3 regions of the Bradyrhizobium sp. Ses1 genome follow, and region 2 is predicted to be linked to each of the others. Evidence: riboswitches for the same ligand, from Rfam matches in the RefSeq annotation. Region 2 holds a riboswitch; each other region holds the start of a gene.
What was found. Region 2 has a riboswitch for cobalamin ahead of AC5ZG5_RS20005 (TonB-dependent receptor plug domain-containing protein). Riboswitches for the same ligand answer to the same signal wherever they lie in the genome.
Positions count from the first base shown of each region.

Region 1: linked by a shared signal. The riboswitch ahead of AC5ZG5_RS31295 (energy-coupling factor ABC transporter permease) and the one ahead of AC5ZG5_RS20005 (TonB-dependent receptor plug domain-containing protein) in region 2 are both predicted to bind cobalamin.
Region 3: linked by a shared signal. The riboswitch ahead of metE (5-methyltetrahydropteroyltriglutamate--homocysteine S-methyltransferase) and the one ahead of AC5ZG5_RS20005 (TonB-dependent receptor plug domain-containing protein) in region 2 are both predicted to bind cobalamin.

Region 1 is NZ_JCAMOQ010000036.1:83,831-88,855, reverse strand. Features, by position in the region: partial or broken gene AC5ZG5_RS31305 (IS630 family transposase) at 1-257, shown strand, start outside; gene cobF (precorrin-6A synthase (deacetylating)) at 353-1,105, opposite strand; gene AC5ZG5_RS31295 (energy-coupling factor ABC transporter permease) at 1,151-1,819, opposite strand; cobalamin riboswitch at 1,858-2,077, opposite strand; gene cobA (uroporphyrinogen-III C-methyltransferase) at 2,126-2,845, opposite strand; gene AC5ZG5_RS31285 (cobyrinic acid a,c-diamide synthase CobB) at 2,842-4,152, opposite strand; gene cobM (precorrin-4 C(11)-methyltransferase) at 4,152-4,934, opposite strand; gene AC5ZG5_RS31275 (cobalamin biosynthesis protein) at 4,931-5,025, opposite strand, start outside.
Region 2 is NZ_JCAMOQ010000016.1:90,790-95,814, reverse strand. Features, by position in the region: gene cobD (threonine-phosphate decarboxylase CobD) at 1-66, shown strand, start outside; gene AC5ZG5_RS20005 (TonB-dependent receptor plug domain-containing protein) at 98-1,945, opposite strand; cobalamin riboswitch at 2,196-2,396, opposite strand; gene AC5ZG5_RS20000 (hypothetical protein) at 2,756-3,157, shown strand; gene AC5ZG5_RS19995 (DUF3551 domain-containing protein) at 3,416-3,664, shown strand; gene AC5ZG5_RS19990 (response regulator transcription factor) at 3,720-4,355, opposite strand; gene AC5ZG5_RS19985 (response regulator) at 4,549-5,025, opposite strand, start outside.
Region 3 is NZ_JCAMOQ010000001.1:553,482-558,506, forward strand. Features, by position in the region: gene metE (5-methyltetrahydropteroyltriglutamate--homocysteine S-methyltransferase) at 1-2,007, opposite strand, end outside; cobalamin riboswitch at 2,115-2,315, opposite strand; cobalamin riboswitch at 2,448-2,666, shown strand; gene AC5ZG5_RS02660 (ribonucleoside-diphosphate reductase subunit alpha) at 2,781-5,025, shown strand, end outside.

The sequences.
Region 1 (5,025 bases), on a different contig from region 2:
CCCAAAGCACGCCAGCTGGCTCAACATGGTCGAGATCGAGATCGGCGTTCTCGCCCGCCAATGCCTCGATCGACGCATCGACGGTTTCGCCCGCCTCGTCGCCGAGACCGCCGCCTGGGAGAAACGGCGCAATGCCGACCGCGCCCGCGTCAAATGGATCCAATAAGGCTCGCGCCAAAATGGCGCGGGCCTATCCAAAACCCATCATCGAATTAGGCCAGGTTCAACGAGTCAAAACCTCTGTGCCGAGGTACTAGGATTAAGACGGACAACGAGTCAATACGCGCGTCCAAGGTGCGACGTTCTTGTCGCAAGAGTCTCCCGCATCGACAATCCTGCCGGCGAGAGTGCGCTATCGCGACCTGCGCTTGAGAATGTAGCTGTCCATGATCCAGCCATGCCGTTCGCGCGCCGCTTGCCGTGCGGCGGCGATGCGCGGGCCGACTTCTGCAAGCTCACCGGATATGATGATCTGGTCAGGCATGCCAAGAAAGGCGCCCCACCAGATAAGCAGACCGCTCGCATCCAGCGACTGGAACGCCGCACCGCCATCGAGCATCACGACCACGGTGTCGCTGGCATCAGACCAGCCGCCTTCACGTAAGCGCCGCCCTGTGGTGACCAGGAATGGTTCGCCAATATCGTTCAGCGGCAGCGCATGCGCAGCACACAGCGCCTGGATTGACGTGATGCCGGGGACCACTTCGATCGCCGGCAAAGGATCGAGCCGGTGCGCGATCCGCAAGGAGGAGTCATAGAGCGAAGGATCGCCCCAGATCAGCAGCGCGACGCGCCCCTTGGCTCCAACATGGCGCGCAATTTCGTGCGACCAGGTCGCCGCAACGGCCTCGTGCCAGTCGTCCACGCCCTTGCGATAATCGGCGCCGCCTGCGTCTCGCACCGGCAGGTCGAACTCCGCAATCTGCGTCCGGTCGTTGGTGAGCACGTCTGTGCAAATCGTTCGCCGCAACTCGGCGAGATCGGACTTCACGGTCCCCTTGCGCGGGATCAGGATGAGGTCGGCGGCATTGATCGCGCGAATCGCGGCGAGCGTCAGTTGCTCGGGATCGCCGCAACCGATGCCTATCAGGGAGAGCGTGAGCATCGCTTGGACGGAGGACGGCCGTAACGGCCGCCCTCCAAATGGTCGCTAGGCCGCGTTGTGCAGGCGATCGGTGACGAGACCCTCGGCCGTCACGCCGCGCAGCGACTTCGCCAGCGCCAGCACCGCAAGATCGGCGAGCGGCTCGATCACGATGACGAGCGCGTAAGAGCCCGCGAAGTTCGCGATGTTGGTCGCACCAAAGCCCGCACCATAGAGTGCCCAGAACGCGACCCAGGCCACGATCCCGGACTGATACGCCGTCGAAAGCGCCAGCGCCTGGCGATACTGCAGGTCGACATAGGCGGTGTTGCGCGGAATGATGCGCTGAGCGAGCGCCTGGATCGCAAACAACGGCACCAGGAGCGTAGTGACGTTCATGCCATATTGCGGCAGGTCCGTCGGCGCGAAGAACAGCCCCTGCAATAGAAGGCCGAGCGCCAACCCGAATGCAGCCGGTGCTGCACCGAACAGCAGGAACAACGTCGAGCCAAGGATGAAATGCACCTCGGAAACGCCGACCGGGAAGTGCGGCAACACCTCGAAGAAGGTAAAGACAAGGCCTGTCGTTGCAACCGTCCGCGCGGCAAACGACGCGATGCCCTGCTCGCGCACGGTCTCGACTGCAAGCTTCCAGGCGACGCCGGCTGAGGCAATTCCGGTCGCATAGCTCAACACGAGCTTGGCGCCCGTTACGATTCCCGGTTCGATATGCATGGTCTTACGTCCTTCCTGCCGTCACACCCGACGGCCTTGGCGTCAAAACTTGCAGGGCCGGTCTCCTGGCTCGCGGTTCGAAGCGGGTCTCCGGCCTTCCCAGGCTTTTCAGCCCAGTGGCGGATCGGAGTCCCTCACCGCTTACAGTCGCGGGGGCGGCTGGGGTTTCGGGCGCCGCAACTGGGTCCGCCCACCCCCATTCCCGATTATGCTCCGGCGCTTTGCGCCGTACCGAGCACCATGCTTCTCCTGTGTGCCCCTTTCGAACAGCAGGCGTCAAGGGGCGAACAGGGCCGGCCAGTGGCATCATGAGGGATAATCTCCGGCCAGCGCACCGAACAGGATGACGGCCGCGGTGGTTGCCGCACCGCCCCGCGCGAGCTGTTCGGCAAGCTCCGCGATCGTGGTGCGGACAAGCCGCTCATCGGCACGGCCCAAGGATTCGGCAAACAGCGTAGGAGTATTCGGAGCGAGGCCCTGTTCGATCAGTTTCGCGGCCAAAGCAGGAAATGTGCGCCGGCCCATATAGACCACGGTCGTCGCTTCCGGATCGGCAAGAGCCGCCCAATTGAGATTTTGCGGCAATTCGCCGGTGACATCAGCGCCCGTCACAAACTGCACTCGGCGTGAGGTGTGGCGACGGGTCAAGGGAATGCCGGCCTGCGCGGCCGCGACGCAGGCCGAGGTGACGCCGGGAATGATCTCGTAGCCGATGCCGGCTGCGCGGAGAGCCTCGATCTCCTCCTCCAGCCGGCCGAAAATGCCGGCATCGCCCGATTTCAGGCGCACCACGCGCGCGCCGGTCGCGGCATAATCGACGAGCAGCTGCTGCTTGGTCGAGGGGCGGCCCGCGCGTTTTCCCACCGCGACGAGATTGGCGCCAGGACGCGCGAGATCGAGGATCGCGCCTGACGCGAGGTCGTCATAGAGCACGACATCGGCTTCGCGCAGCCGAGCGGCCCCCTTCAACGTCAGAAGCTCGGGATCACCGGGACCGGCAGAGATGAAGGAGACAAAACCGCTCACCGGTCCTCCGCAATCAGATGGAAGAACGTGCCCGTGGCATGACCACGGCGCGAGCCGGTCTCGGTAACAATTGTGCTGGTCGCGTCACGGACAACCGCGAGCGGCACATCAGGCTGCGCGATGATGGTCGAATAGTGGAACTCGTGGCCGCGCAGGCGTGCGCCAGGTTGATGTCCGGGCATCGGCACAGCAAGCTCGGCAAGCCGATAGCCCAGATGCATCCGGCGTTTTGCAAAGCTCGTCTCCAGGCCGAGCAGGCCCACCATCTCATGGCGCGTGCCGTCCGCGTCGATCAAGGCGTCGCCCAATACCATATAGCCCCCGCATTCGCCGTGCACCGGCCGTGTCTCCGCGAAGGCGCGTAGCGCGTTGCGAGATCGCGCATTGGCTGCGAGGCGGCCGGCGTGCAGTTCGGGATAGCCGCCCGGGAGCCAGCACACGTCGGCGCTCGCATCGGGCCCCTCATCAGCAAGCGGCGAGAAAGCCACGATCTCGGCGCCCGCGGCGCGCCATGCCTCCAACATGTGCGGATAGACGAAGGAGAACGCGGCATCGCGAGCGAGCGCAATACGCTGTCCCGGCGGCGTGATATCGAGGCCGCGCGAGGGCGATTGCGGCGACCAGGCGGACGCCGATTGCAGCACGGCATCGAGATCGACATGCTCGCTGACGAAGCGGGCGGCCTCGCCAATCAGGCCACCGACCTCTGCCTGCTCCTCTGCCTGCACCAGGCCGAGATGCCGCTTCGGCAAATTGATCTCGGAATGGCGCGGCAGCGCGCCGAACACGGCAATGCCGGCGTCCACCAAAGGGCGTCGCACGAGGTCTTCGTGCCGCGGGCTTGCGACGCGGTTGAGCACGACACCTGCAAGTCGCACGCCCGCGCGGAAATCGCGCAGGCCCGCGGTGACCGCCGCGGCCGTCTGGGCCTGACCGGACGGATCGATCACGAGCAGCACCGGCCAGCCCATCATTTCCGCGATATCCGCCGTCGCACCGGTGCCTGAGACGCCGCGCATGGCGACGCCGTCGAACAGGCCCATCGAGCCCTCGGCCAGGACAAGATCGGCATCCGCGCCTCGGCTGACGAGGCGCTCGATCGTAGCGCGCTCCATGGCCCAGCTATCGATGTTGACGGAGACGTGGCCCGTGGCGGCGGCATGAAACGCGGGATCGATATAATCGGGTCCGCTCTTAAAGCACTGCACCCTTAGCCCGCGATCACGATAGGCGCGCGCGAGCGCCAGCGTCAGCGTCGTCTTGCCGACACCGGAGGCCGGCGCCGAGATGACGAGGCTTGCAACCATCACGACGCCTCCGGAAAACGCGGCGCCGGCCCGATCGGCCGGTAGCGGCGGTCATAGTCGGCGGCGTAGAGTCGGCTTTCTGCGAACTCTTCAGAGCCCAGCGTCCGGCCGACGAGAATGAGCGCGGTCCGTTCGAGTTCCGCACCAACAGCGGCATCAAGCGTCGCAAGTGTGGCGCGAACGATGCGCTGGTCCGGCCAGCTTGCGCGCCAGACGATCGCCACCGGGCAGTCCGCGCCATAATGCGGCGTGAGCTCGGCAATGACCTTGTCGAGCAGATGGATCGACAGATGGATTGCAAGCACCGCGCCAGTTGCAGCGAAGGCGGCGAGCTTTTCGCCTTCCGGCATCGCGCTGGCCCTGCCCGGCGAGCGCGTCAGTACAACGGATTGCGTGAGGCCCGGCAGCGTGAGCTCGGCCTCGATCGCTGCGGCTGCAGCGGAAAAGGCCGGCACGCCCGGCGTGACCGTATAGGGAATGTCGAGCGCGCGCAGGCGACGTAGCTGCTCTCCCATCGCCGACCAAATCGAGAGGTCGCCCGAATGCAGACGCGCGATATCCTTGCCATCCGCATGCGCGGCGGCGATTTCGGCGATGATTTCGTCAAGCGACATTGGCGCCGTATTGACGATCCGCGCGCCGGGCGGGCAATGCGCAAGCACGCCTTGGGGAACGAGCGAACCAGCGTACAGGCAGACCGGCGAAGTCGCGATCAGATCGCGCCCGCGCAAGGTGAGTAGATCGGCAGCGCCCGGTCCCGCGCCAATAAAATGCACCGTCATTCGCCGTCTCCTTCCGCGATCGCCGCGGTGGCGGTTCGATCCTTTGAGACCGCCCGCGTCGAAATCAGCCGCGCATGGCGGCCGGCCGCCG
Region 2 (5,025 bases):
CGATTTGGCCTTGCGTCGGACGATGGTCTCGATCGCCTGGCCAGCGCGCTTGGTTCGGTCAAATAGCGCACCCCGCGCGCGCATCATCACATCCGCTTCACCAGTGGGCACTGAACCCGGCGTAAGCCGCAGGTCCGGTCGTGCCATAGTTGTACACTTCCTGATAGTGCTCATTGAAAATGTTCTCGCCGCGCAAGTACACCTTCCAGGTCTCATCGATCTTGTATTCGGTGTAGAGATCGACGCGGACGTAAGGGGCGAGTGGTAGCGTCTCGTTTGAACCGCTGTAGCGCGTGGATACCGCGAGCACGCGTGGCTCGATCAGCCAGCCCTCGATCGGTGTGATCGGGAACGAGAATCTCGCCAGGTTTTCCGGCCGGCGCGCCAGCGTCAGGCCGGTCGAGAGATCCTTAGCCTGCAGATAGGTATAGGCGGCGTTGAATTTCAGGTAGCCCGGCAGGATATCGACGTTGACCCCTAGTTCCAGTCCGTCGGTTTCGGCACGCGAGACGTTGACGTAGTGCCCGAGCGGGTGCGCCGGATCGGTCACAAAGTCGATCAGGTTGCTGAACCTGTTGCCGAAGCCTGTCAGCGAAACCACAACGCGGCCTCCGAACAGGCTTTGGTCGATGCCGGCATCGTAGCCGAAGCTCTCCTCGGGACTGAGCGCGGAATTGCCATAGGTCGGCGCATAGAGCTGATAGAGCGTCGGGGCCTTGGCGCCTGTCCCGGCGCTCGCATGCAGCTTGGTGCCGGTCTCGGCGATCGTGTAAGCCGCGGTGGTTCGCCATGTCTCGAACCGTGCCACATCGACGACGTCGTCAACCCGGCCGCCCATCGTGATGTTGAGCCGCTCGCCGATCGGCAGTTGCCAGAGCGCAAACACTGAATTGGTGTCTTGCGTGCCTACGAGCTGTGGCGTCGACGCTCCAGGAATCGGCAATAGGTTGGTGGCGGAGGTGCTCGCCGTTTCATGCTGCACACGCGATCCGACGATGAGCGATCCCAGCGGGCCGACCTTCAGGTTGCCCTGATATTCCAGGCCCGTGCTGTCGCCGACGAAATTGGAGAGGATGGATGTCGTGTTCTGCGGCAGCTTGTTGATCTTGTAGGTGACGTCGTCGAACGAGCGGTCGATATGCGTCTCAAATGCGCTCACGCTATGGGTGAGAATGCCGCCGAACGTGTCGAACGACGCGCGTCCCCAGACCTGTTCGAGCAGGCGCGTCGCGCTCGACGGCGTGTCCGGGAACGTTCCGGAGGCCTGATCATAGGCGGACCGCGTGAATGAGGCCAGCATACCCGTCTCCAGGCGTACGCCTTCGCCGGAATCGTAGCCGACGCGTGCCGAACCGCCGACGCGGTCGAAGCCATCGCGCTCGAGCGGGCCATACTTGGCTTCGAGCGCGGGGATGCGATAGCCGTAGCGTGAAAAGCCGTTGCTGTGCTGCCCGCTTCCCGTGAACGCGTAGGACCACGGCCCAGAGGTTCCGGTCAGCGCTGCGCTGGTGCTCGCCGTGCCGTAGCTTCCGCCCTCGGTGCTGACGTCGAGTTGTGCCGGACCGGTGCCCTTCTTGGTGATGATGTTCACGACGCCGCCGATCGCGTCAGATCCGTAGAGCGCGCTCTGCGGTCCTTTCAGCACCTCGATCCGCTGGATCGCGCCCGGGGCGAACATCGCGAAATCGAAGTCGCCGCTGGCGGCGGTCGGATCGTTGACCCTGATGCCATCGATCATGACCAGCGTCTGGCCGGTATTGGCGCCGCGCAAGCGCACATTGGTCGTCGCGCCTGGTCCGCCGCTTTCGGTGATATCGAGTCCCGGCACGGTCCGCAGCGCATCGACGAGCGAAGTCGGATTGCTGGTCGCGAGCATTTCGTGCGTGACCACGCTGACCGAGCTTCCGGTCCGGCTCGCCGGCTCCAGTGTACGGTCGGGAGTCACGACCACTTCGGGAGTCGCGGCCGGCGCCTCGTTACCGGGCGCCGGGCGCGCAGGATGGGTCGTTGAAGCCCTTTGCCTATTCCTCGGAGCCGGCTTGGACCGGACCTCCGGATTGATGACGACAGCAGGAAGCTGTTCGGGACCCGATTGGGCCATGGCGCCAGTGTGACCGCACGCAGCAACGGCCGCACACCCGGCAAGAAAACGCCGCAAGTTCATTAATGCCCTTCCGCCGACCCACCGTCGAACGAGTTGATACCCGTCAACGGCCGGTCTCCTGGCTTGCGGTCGTCTCGCGATCCGCCTTCCCAAACCTGCTTGGCAGGCCCAGTGGCATCCGGATCGCAAATAGTCCGCTTACAGTTGCGGGGGCAGCCGCGGCATTGGGGAAGATTCCCGCACCGCGTTCCCGTTTCACCCTACAAAGGGCACCGATGACGCGCGCAAAGAAGCACAAGGCGGAGCAAAACTCAAATCGATAACGATCAGAACCCAACAGCATTTTTGCGGATCGCTGATAGCGGCGACCTGAATGACGAACACAGAAAGTTGCTGACAGGCGAAGGGACGGCAGATGGCAAATCCTACAGCCTTATGCGAGCATCACATGCCACCCACACGCGTCGCTAAACTTGGATGATACCGTTCATGTGAGCATCGACAGATTCAACGGAGGAACAGGAAATGTCGGTCCCATGCAAACTCGAACGCAGCCTCCTCAGTCACGATGAATACGAGACGATCCGCCTCACGCATCATCCCGCCATCTATGACGTCGAGCCGGCTGATCTTGCGGACATGCGATCCCGCTTGCGCAAGATGCGCGACAAGGAGCGAACGCTCGGCCGACAAAAGCGGCGAGAGACGCGCGGGAAAGGCCAGCCTCGCGGCGCGAACTTCCCCGGAACTGCCGATCGTCCATCACAACGCAAGCAGGTCTTTGCCGCGGCACTGAAGCGGGTTAACAGCGAACTCAGGCGTCTTCACAACCTGGCAGCTCGCACCGCCAATGTCGAAGCGGCTCGAAAGGCTATCGCGCTGCGTCGGGCCGCGGACTTCATTCCCTATCCCTCCGCCGGATCGACCGCCAACGAAGGGATGGTGCCGCGCTTGAGCACGCGTCGAAAAAAGATCGTCACGGGCGCGCGAATCGGACGGGTGTCGCAGGCGACGAAAGTCGCCCAGGCAATCCGCGATGCACGAGGGGCGTGAGCCGGCGCTGATCGAGTTGGTGACAGCTTCGCTGCCATCGAGATCTTTGAAAAGCACGGGGCTCTACCCATCCTACGGAAGGTCTGAACCTGTAATGCCTGTTCTCGACACCCGCGTCGTGGCTTCAGAATTCGGTGGCGCGATCCTGATCGGCGCGCTCTAGGGAATCTTGTCAAGCTGGCCCCCGGGGAATCATGTATTTTCAGGCGCGTCCTCCTTCGGCACTATGGAGATATCCTCAATGAGCGAGGTGATCTCATGCGCTACCTGATGGCACTCTTATCTGCGGCCGGCTTGATCTGGATTGCCGAAGCTGGTCCCGCTACGGCACGGGACTATCCCTATTGCCTGCAATCTCGAACCACTGGGATTCCGGGAGATTGCTCCTTCCGCACGCGGGCGGCATGTATGGCCGCGGCGTCGGGGCGAGGGGCCATATGCGCCGTCAATCCGCGCGTGGCATTCGGGCGATATCACCGGCGGGGCCGTGCGAACTCCAGCCAATGATCCAATACTCGCTGCGTAACCCGGCGCGACGACTGCTGCTCGAATTGTCTGCGCCTCAGGGCGCAACCAGCTTCTTGCGAATCGCATAGCGAACCAGCTCGGCTGTGGATGACATGCCAAGCTTGCGCATGGCGGACGCCCGATGGGTTTCGACAGTTTTCACGCTGAGCTTCAAGATGGAGCTGATGGCCTTGTTGGTATGCCCCTCTGCAATCAACTGCACGACGTTCTGCTCCCGCGATGTGAGGAGCGCACTGGACTTGTTCTGTTTGTTGAGCTGGTAGTCGGTCAGCAATTTCTCCAACACGACGCTGGTAAAGTAAGGTCGGCCGTCGAGCAGAGCTTCGATTGCTGAAATGAGATGCTTCCTGGCGTCCGATTTGAGCAGGAAGCCACGTACCCCGGTCAGAAGAGCCTCGGTCAAAATCTCCTCACTTTCATGCATGGTGAGGATCAACACTTCCGAACGCAGACGAAGCGTCTTGATGCGGCGGCTGACTTCCAGTCCGTTTACGAGGGGCATGGAATAGTCGGCGATGATGACGTCCGGTCTCGTTTCCAACGCCAATGCAATCGCCTGCTCACCGTCGGGAGCTTCTGCAGTTACAATCCAATTGGAGCGCGTTTCAACGATCGCGCGAAGCCCGGAACGTACGACTTCATGATCATCCGCAATCAGGATGCGTTTCATGGCGTCGTTCCCTTGCGCTGGAACGGTCGATAGCGATAGCCGACAGCGAGGTCAGAATCATACCGATTGGCTTTCCGGCAGTTATCCCGCAAAACCCTCGGATTTCGCAGGAAATATACTGAGGTCAGCTTAGCCTCCCGGGCTCATGGCAGAACAAGCCGGAACATCAAGCGCCGGATCATGCTTTGGCGTGTCATGCTTCCAGCAGGCGGGCGCGAACCGCGTAGCGGACCAGATCCGCCGTCGAGTGGATATCCAGCTTGCGCATCGCGGCCGCCCGGTGCGCTTCGGCGGTTTTGACGCTGAGGTTCAGGATGGCGCCAATGCCTTTGTTGCTGTAACCCTCCGCAATCAGCTTGACGACTAATCGCTCCCGCGGCGAGAGCCTGTCCCGATCTCCGGTCGAGACCTCGTTCGATTCAGGCGAACAGCTCTCGGTGCAAAATGGTTTATGCGCCAGAAGCGACTCAACCGCCGCCAACAACAGCCTGTTGGCATCCGATTTCAATACGAATGCCCGGGCGCCTGCCTCGAATGCCTCCTGGGCCAGCAGGCTGGAATTGTGGACCGTGAAGATCAATACTTCGGTTGGCAGGCGATACTCCCTGATCCGCCGCGCGACCTCCACTCCCGTCATGCGCGGCATGGAGAAATCGACGATTGCGACATG
Region 3 (5,025 bases), on a different contig from region 2:
GAACTCGGAGTAGCACATATGGGTGTGGATCTGGGTCTCGTCCTGCACGCCGGAGGAACAGATGCGGAAACTATCGACCGCCCAATCGAGATAGGTCTTCCATTCCGACCTGCGCAGCGGCAGGCCTTCCCGCAGTGCTGCTTCGTCGATCTGGATCATGCCGGCGCCGGCCATCTCGAGATCGAGCACCTCATCGCGGATCGCGAGCGCGATCTGTCGGCACACGTCGCTGCGCGGCAGGTCGTCGCGGACGAAGGACCAGTTCAGGATGGTCACGGGGCCGGTCAACATCGCCTTCACCGGCTTTGCCGTCAGTGACTGCGCGAATTGCCACCATTCGACCGTCATCGGCTGCGGTCGTGAGACGTCGCCATAGAGGATCGGCGGCCGGACGCAGCGCGAGCCATAGGACTGCACCCAGCCGAGCTCGGTGAAGGCGAAGCCGGAAAGCTGCTCGCCAAAATACTGCACCATGTCGTTGCGCTCGAACTCGCCATGGACCAGGACGTCGAGCCCGATATTCTCCTGCCAACGGATGGCGCGCGCGGTCTGATGCTGCAGATAGGTCTTGTATGCGGTATCGCTGAGTGCACCATTGGCATGTGCGGCGCGTGCGTTTCTGACATCGGTTGTCTGCGGGAAGGAGCCGATGGTCGTGGTCGGGAAGCGTGGCAGATTGAACCGCTCGCGCTGCACCTCGGCACGCTCGGCGAACCGGCTGGCACGATGGCGCATGCCGCCATCGATGGCGGCGAGACGCTGGGCAACCTTGGCATCGTGAATCCGCGGTGAGGTCTTGCGCGCGGCCGCGGCGGCATCGGACGCTCGGATCGCTTCGGACGCAGGGGCCCGGCCACTTCCAAGCGCCGCGCCCAGTGCGGCAAGCTCTTCGAGCTTCTGCACCGAGAATGAAAGCCAGGTCTTCACCTCGGGATCGAGCTTGGTTTCCAGGGCGAGATCGATGGGTACATGAAGCAGCGAGCAGGATGGCGCGATCTGAATGCGCTCCTTGCCGAGCTTTGCGACGACGGGCCCAAGCTGATCGAGGATCCGGCTCAGATCCGCGCGCCAGACGTTACGGCCGTCGATCACGCCGAGCGACAGCACCCGTTCTTTCGGAACGTCGATGAGATCGCCGAGCTGCTGGGGCGCGCGCACGAGATCGAGATGGAGGCCGGCGACCGGAAGATCAAACGCGACCGCACGATTGCCGCCGAGCCCGCCGAAATAGGTCGCCAGCATGATCCTGATGTCCGGCACCGCTTTGGCGATTTCGGAATAGGCGCGCCGTAGGGCTTGCTGAGCGGCGGCGTCCAGATCAAGCACGAGAGAGGGCTCGTCGATCTGCACCCATTCCGCACCGCGGGCAGCGAGTTCGCGCAATAGTTCGATATAGACCGGCAGGAGCCTGTCGAGCAGCGACAGCGTGTCGAAATGCGGTTCCTTGGACTTGGCCAGTTTCAGGAACGTGACCGGGCCGACCAGCACGGGGCGGGTCTGATAACCCAGCGCCTTCGCCTCCTCATACTCTTCGATCGGCTTGCGCGATGAGAGTGCAAAATACTGGTTCTTGCGAAGCTCCGGCACCATGTAGTGATAGTTGGTGTCGAACCATTTCGTCATTTCGAGCGCCGCCACGCCATGTGCGTGATGGGCATGTCCGCAGGCCTCGTCATGCGCGTCGGCCGTGGTGCCACGCGCCATCGCGAAATAGGTCGCAAGCGGCACCGCGCCGCCGGTCCAGCCATAGCTTTCCGGGATAGCGCCGACCATTGCGCAGGTGTCGAGCACCTGATCGTAGAACGAGAAATCGTTCGACGGGATCACGGTGATACCGAGTTTCTTTTGCCGCGCCCAATTGGCCGCGCGCAGCCCGACGCCGGTTTCGATCAGCGTCTTTTCGTCTGATGTGCCGGACCAGAAGCGTTCCAGCGCAAATTTCAGTTCACGGCGCGGACCGATCCGCGGCGTGCCGAGGGACGCAACAACAAGTGAAGTGGAAGACATTGGCTTAACCCCATGAGTTGGGGGCAAAGGCCGTAGTGACACGTCTGGATTCCCTGCGCGAGGTGCGCACGGAATCGCAACCGCACCACCGGGACACCCCGCCCGAGGACGTGTATGTTGTCGAGGCAGGTCTCCTGGCTCGCGGGTCGTTGCTGCGGTCCGGCCTTCCCGAAGCTTTGCAGGCTTCAGTGGCAATTGTGGACCGCGGCTCGCCGCTTACAGTTGCGGGGGCAGCTCCGGCTTTACACCGGCTTCCCTCTTAGCTCCGGAAAAGATCTCTCCGAAGAACCACGACGCGTTCACTTACCGGCAAGATCGCGCGAACGTCAACTCGGCTGACATCACGTGCGCGTGGAGCCGGTTGTTCACAGCGTCAACGGCGTGGACCGGAATTTTTGCGCTTCGCCCATACGTCCCATTGACACCATTCCCCAAATCGCACCAGATGTAGCTGTCACGGTCCATCATGACGCAAGGAATGGTGGCCAAGAGGGAAGCTGGTGATCGCGCGTTGCTCGCGAGAATCCAGCGCTGCCCCCGCAACTGTAAGCAGTGAGTTGCTCCCGATTTTAGACGTCACTGATGCGGCATCGCATTGGGAAGACGGGGAGTGACGCCGACCTGCGAGCCAGGAGACCTGCCGTGACAGCAAATAACGTCCACGGGCGGGGTGTCCCGGCGGCCGCTTGCAGGCTCATGCCGGTACGCCGCCGGCATCATCACGCAGCGTCGCCTCCGGCATCCGGCCCCAGCAACATCACGGGGTCTGCAAGATGTCACTCTCTCTCGATCGCGAAACCACCGCGTCACCTCTCATCCACCTGCGCCCCGAATCAATCGCGGCGCCGGAAGCACGGCTGCCGATGCAGGTGATTCGCCGCAATGGCGCGGTGTCGCAATTCGATGCCGGCAAGATCTCGGTGGCGATGACCAAGGCCTTCCTTGCGGTCGAGGGGAATACGGCGGCTGCGTCGCGCCGCGTGCACGAAGCGGTCGAGGAATTGACCGCCGAAGTCGTCGGCGCGCTGTCGCGCCGGATGAGCGAAGGCCGCACCTTTCATATCGAGGACATCCAGGACCAGGTTGAACTGGCATTGATGCGCAGCGGCCATCACAAGGTGGCGCGCGCCTATGTGCTCTATCGCGAGGAGCGGGCGCGGCAGCGCGCCGAACAGCAGGCAACTAAATCCGCAACGGCATCGAGCGGGCCAATCGTCCACGTCACGCTCGCGGACGGCAGCAAGGTGCCGCTCGACCATGCGCGGCTGGCGATGATCGTCGGCGAGGCCTGCGCGGGGCTCGACGGTGTCGACGCTGCGCCTGTCGTCGGGGAAATCCAGCGCAATCTCTATGACGGCATCAGCCAGGAGGAACTCGCGCTCGCCAGCGTGATGGCGGCGCGTACGCTGGTCGAGCAGGAGCCGAACTACGCCTATGTCAGCGCGCGCCTCTTGCTCGACAAGCTCCGCACTGAAGTGCTGTCCTTCGTGCAGGGCGCGCCAACGAAAGCGTCGCAGGCGGACATGGCGGTGCGCTATGGCGAATATTTTCCGGCCTATATCAAGACCGGCATCAGGGCCGAATTGCTCGATCCCGAACTCGGCCGCTTCGACCTGAACAAGCTGGCCGCGGCACTGAAGCCGGAGCGCGATCTTGCGTTCCAGTTCTTAGGGCTGCAGACGCTTTATGATCGCTATTTCCTGCATGTCCGCGGCCACCGGATTGAATTGCCGCAAGCGTTCTTCATGCGCGTCGCCATGGGGCTTGCACTGCGCGAGATCGATCGGGAGGCGCGCGCGATCGAGTTCTACAATCTCCTGTCCTCCTTCGACTTCATGGCGTCGACGCCGACGCTCTTCAATTCCGGCACGCTGCGGCCGCAATTGTCGTCCTGCTTCCTCACCACCGTTCCCGACGATCTCGACGGCATCTTCAAGTCGATCAAGGACAATGCGCTGCTCGCCAAATATTCCGGCGGCCTCGGCAATGACTGGACGCGGGTGCGCGGGCTGGGCGCCCATATCAAGGGCACCAATGGCGAGAGCCAGGGCGTCGTGCCGTTCCTTAAAGTCGCCAACGACACCGCGATTGCCGTCAACCAGGGCGGAAAACGCAAGGGCGCGGTCTGTGCCTATATCGAGACCTGGCATATCGACGTCGAAGAATTCCTCGACCTGCGCAAGAACACCGGCGACGACCGCCGCCGCACCCACGACATGAATACCGCCAACTGGGTGCCTGATCTCTTCATGCAGCGCGTCGAGGCCGACGGCGAATGGACGCTGTTCTCGCCGGACGAGACGCCCGATCTGCACGATCTCTACGGCAAGGCCTTTGCCGAGCGCTACGCGTCCTATGAAGACAAGGCCGCGCGCGGCGAGATGCGGGTATCCAAGAATGTCCGTGCCGTTGATCTCTGGCGCAAGATGCTGACCATGCTGTTCGAGACCGGACATCCCTGGATCACCTTCAAGGACCCCTGCAATTTGCGCTCGCCGCAGCGCCACGCCGGCGTGATCCATTCCTCCAATCTCTGCACCGAGATCACGCTCAACACTTCGGATGAGGAGACTGCGGTCTGCAATCTCGGCTCGATCAACCTGCTCAATCACGTCGGCGAGCGCGGGCTCGATACGGCCAGGCTGAAGCGGACGGTCGCGACCGCGATGCGGATGCTCGACAATGTCATCGACATCAATTTCTACACCATTCCCGAGGCGCGGCGCTCCAACCTGCGGCATCGGCCGGTCGGCCTCGGGTTGATGGGATTCCAGGATGCGCTGCACGTGCTGCGGATCCCGCTTGCGTCCGACGCGGCTGTCGCCTTCGCCGATACCAGCATGGAGGCGATCGCTTATCACGCGATCTCGGCTTCCGTCGATCTCGCCGCCGAGCGCGGTCGTTACCCATCGTTCGAGGGATCGCTGTGGAGCCGGGGCATCCTGCCGATCGATTCGATCGAGCTGCTGGCGGAAGCGCGCGGTGACGTCGCGATGGACCGCTCGCGCACATTGGACT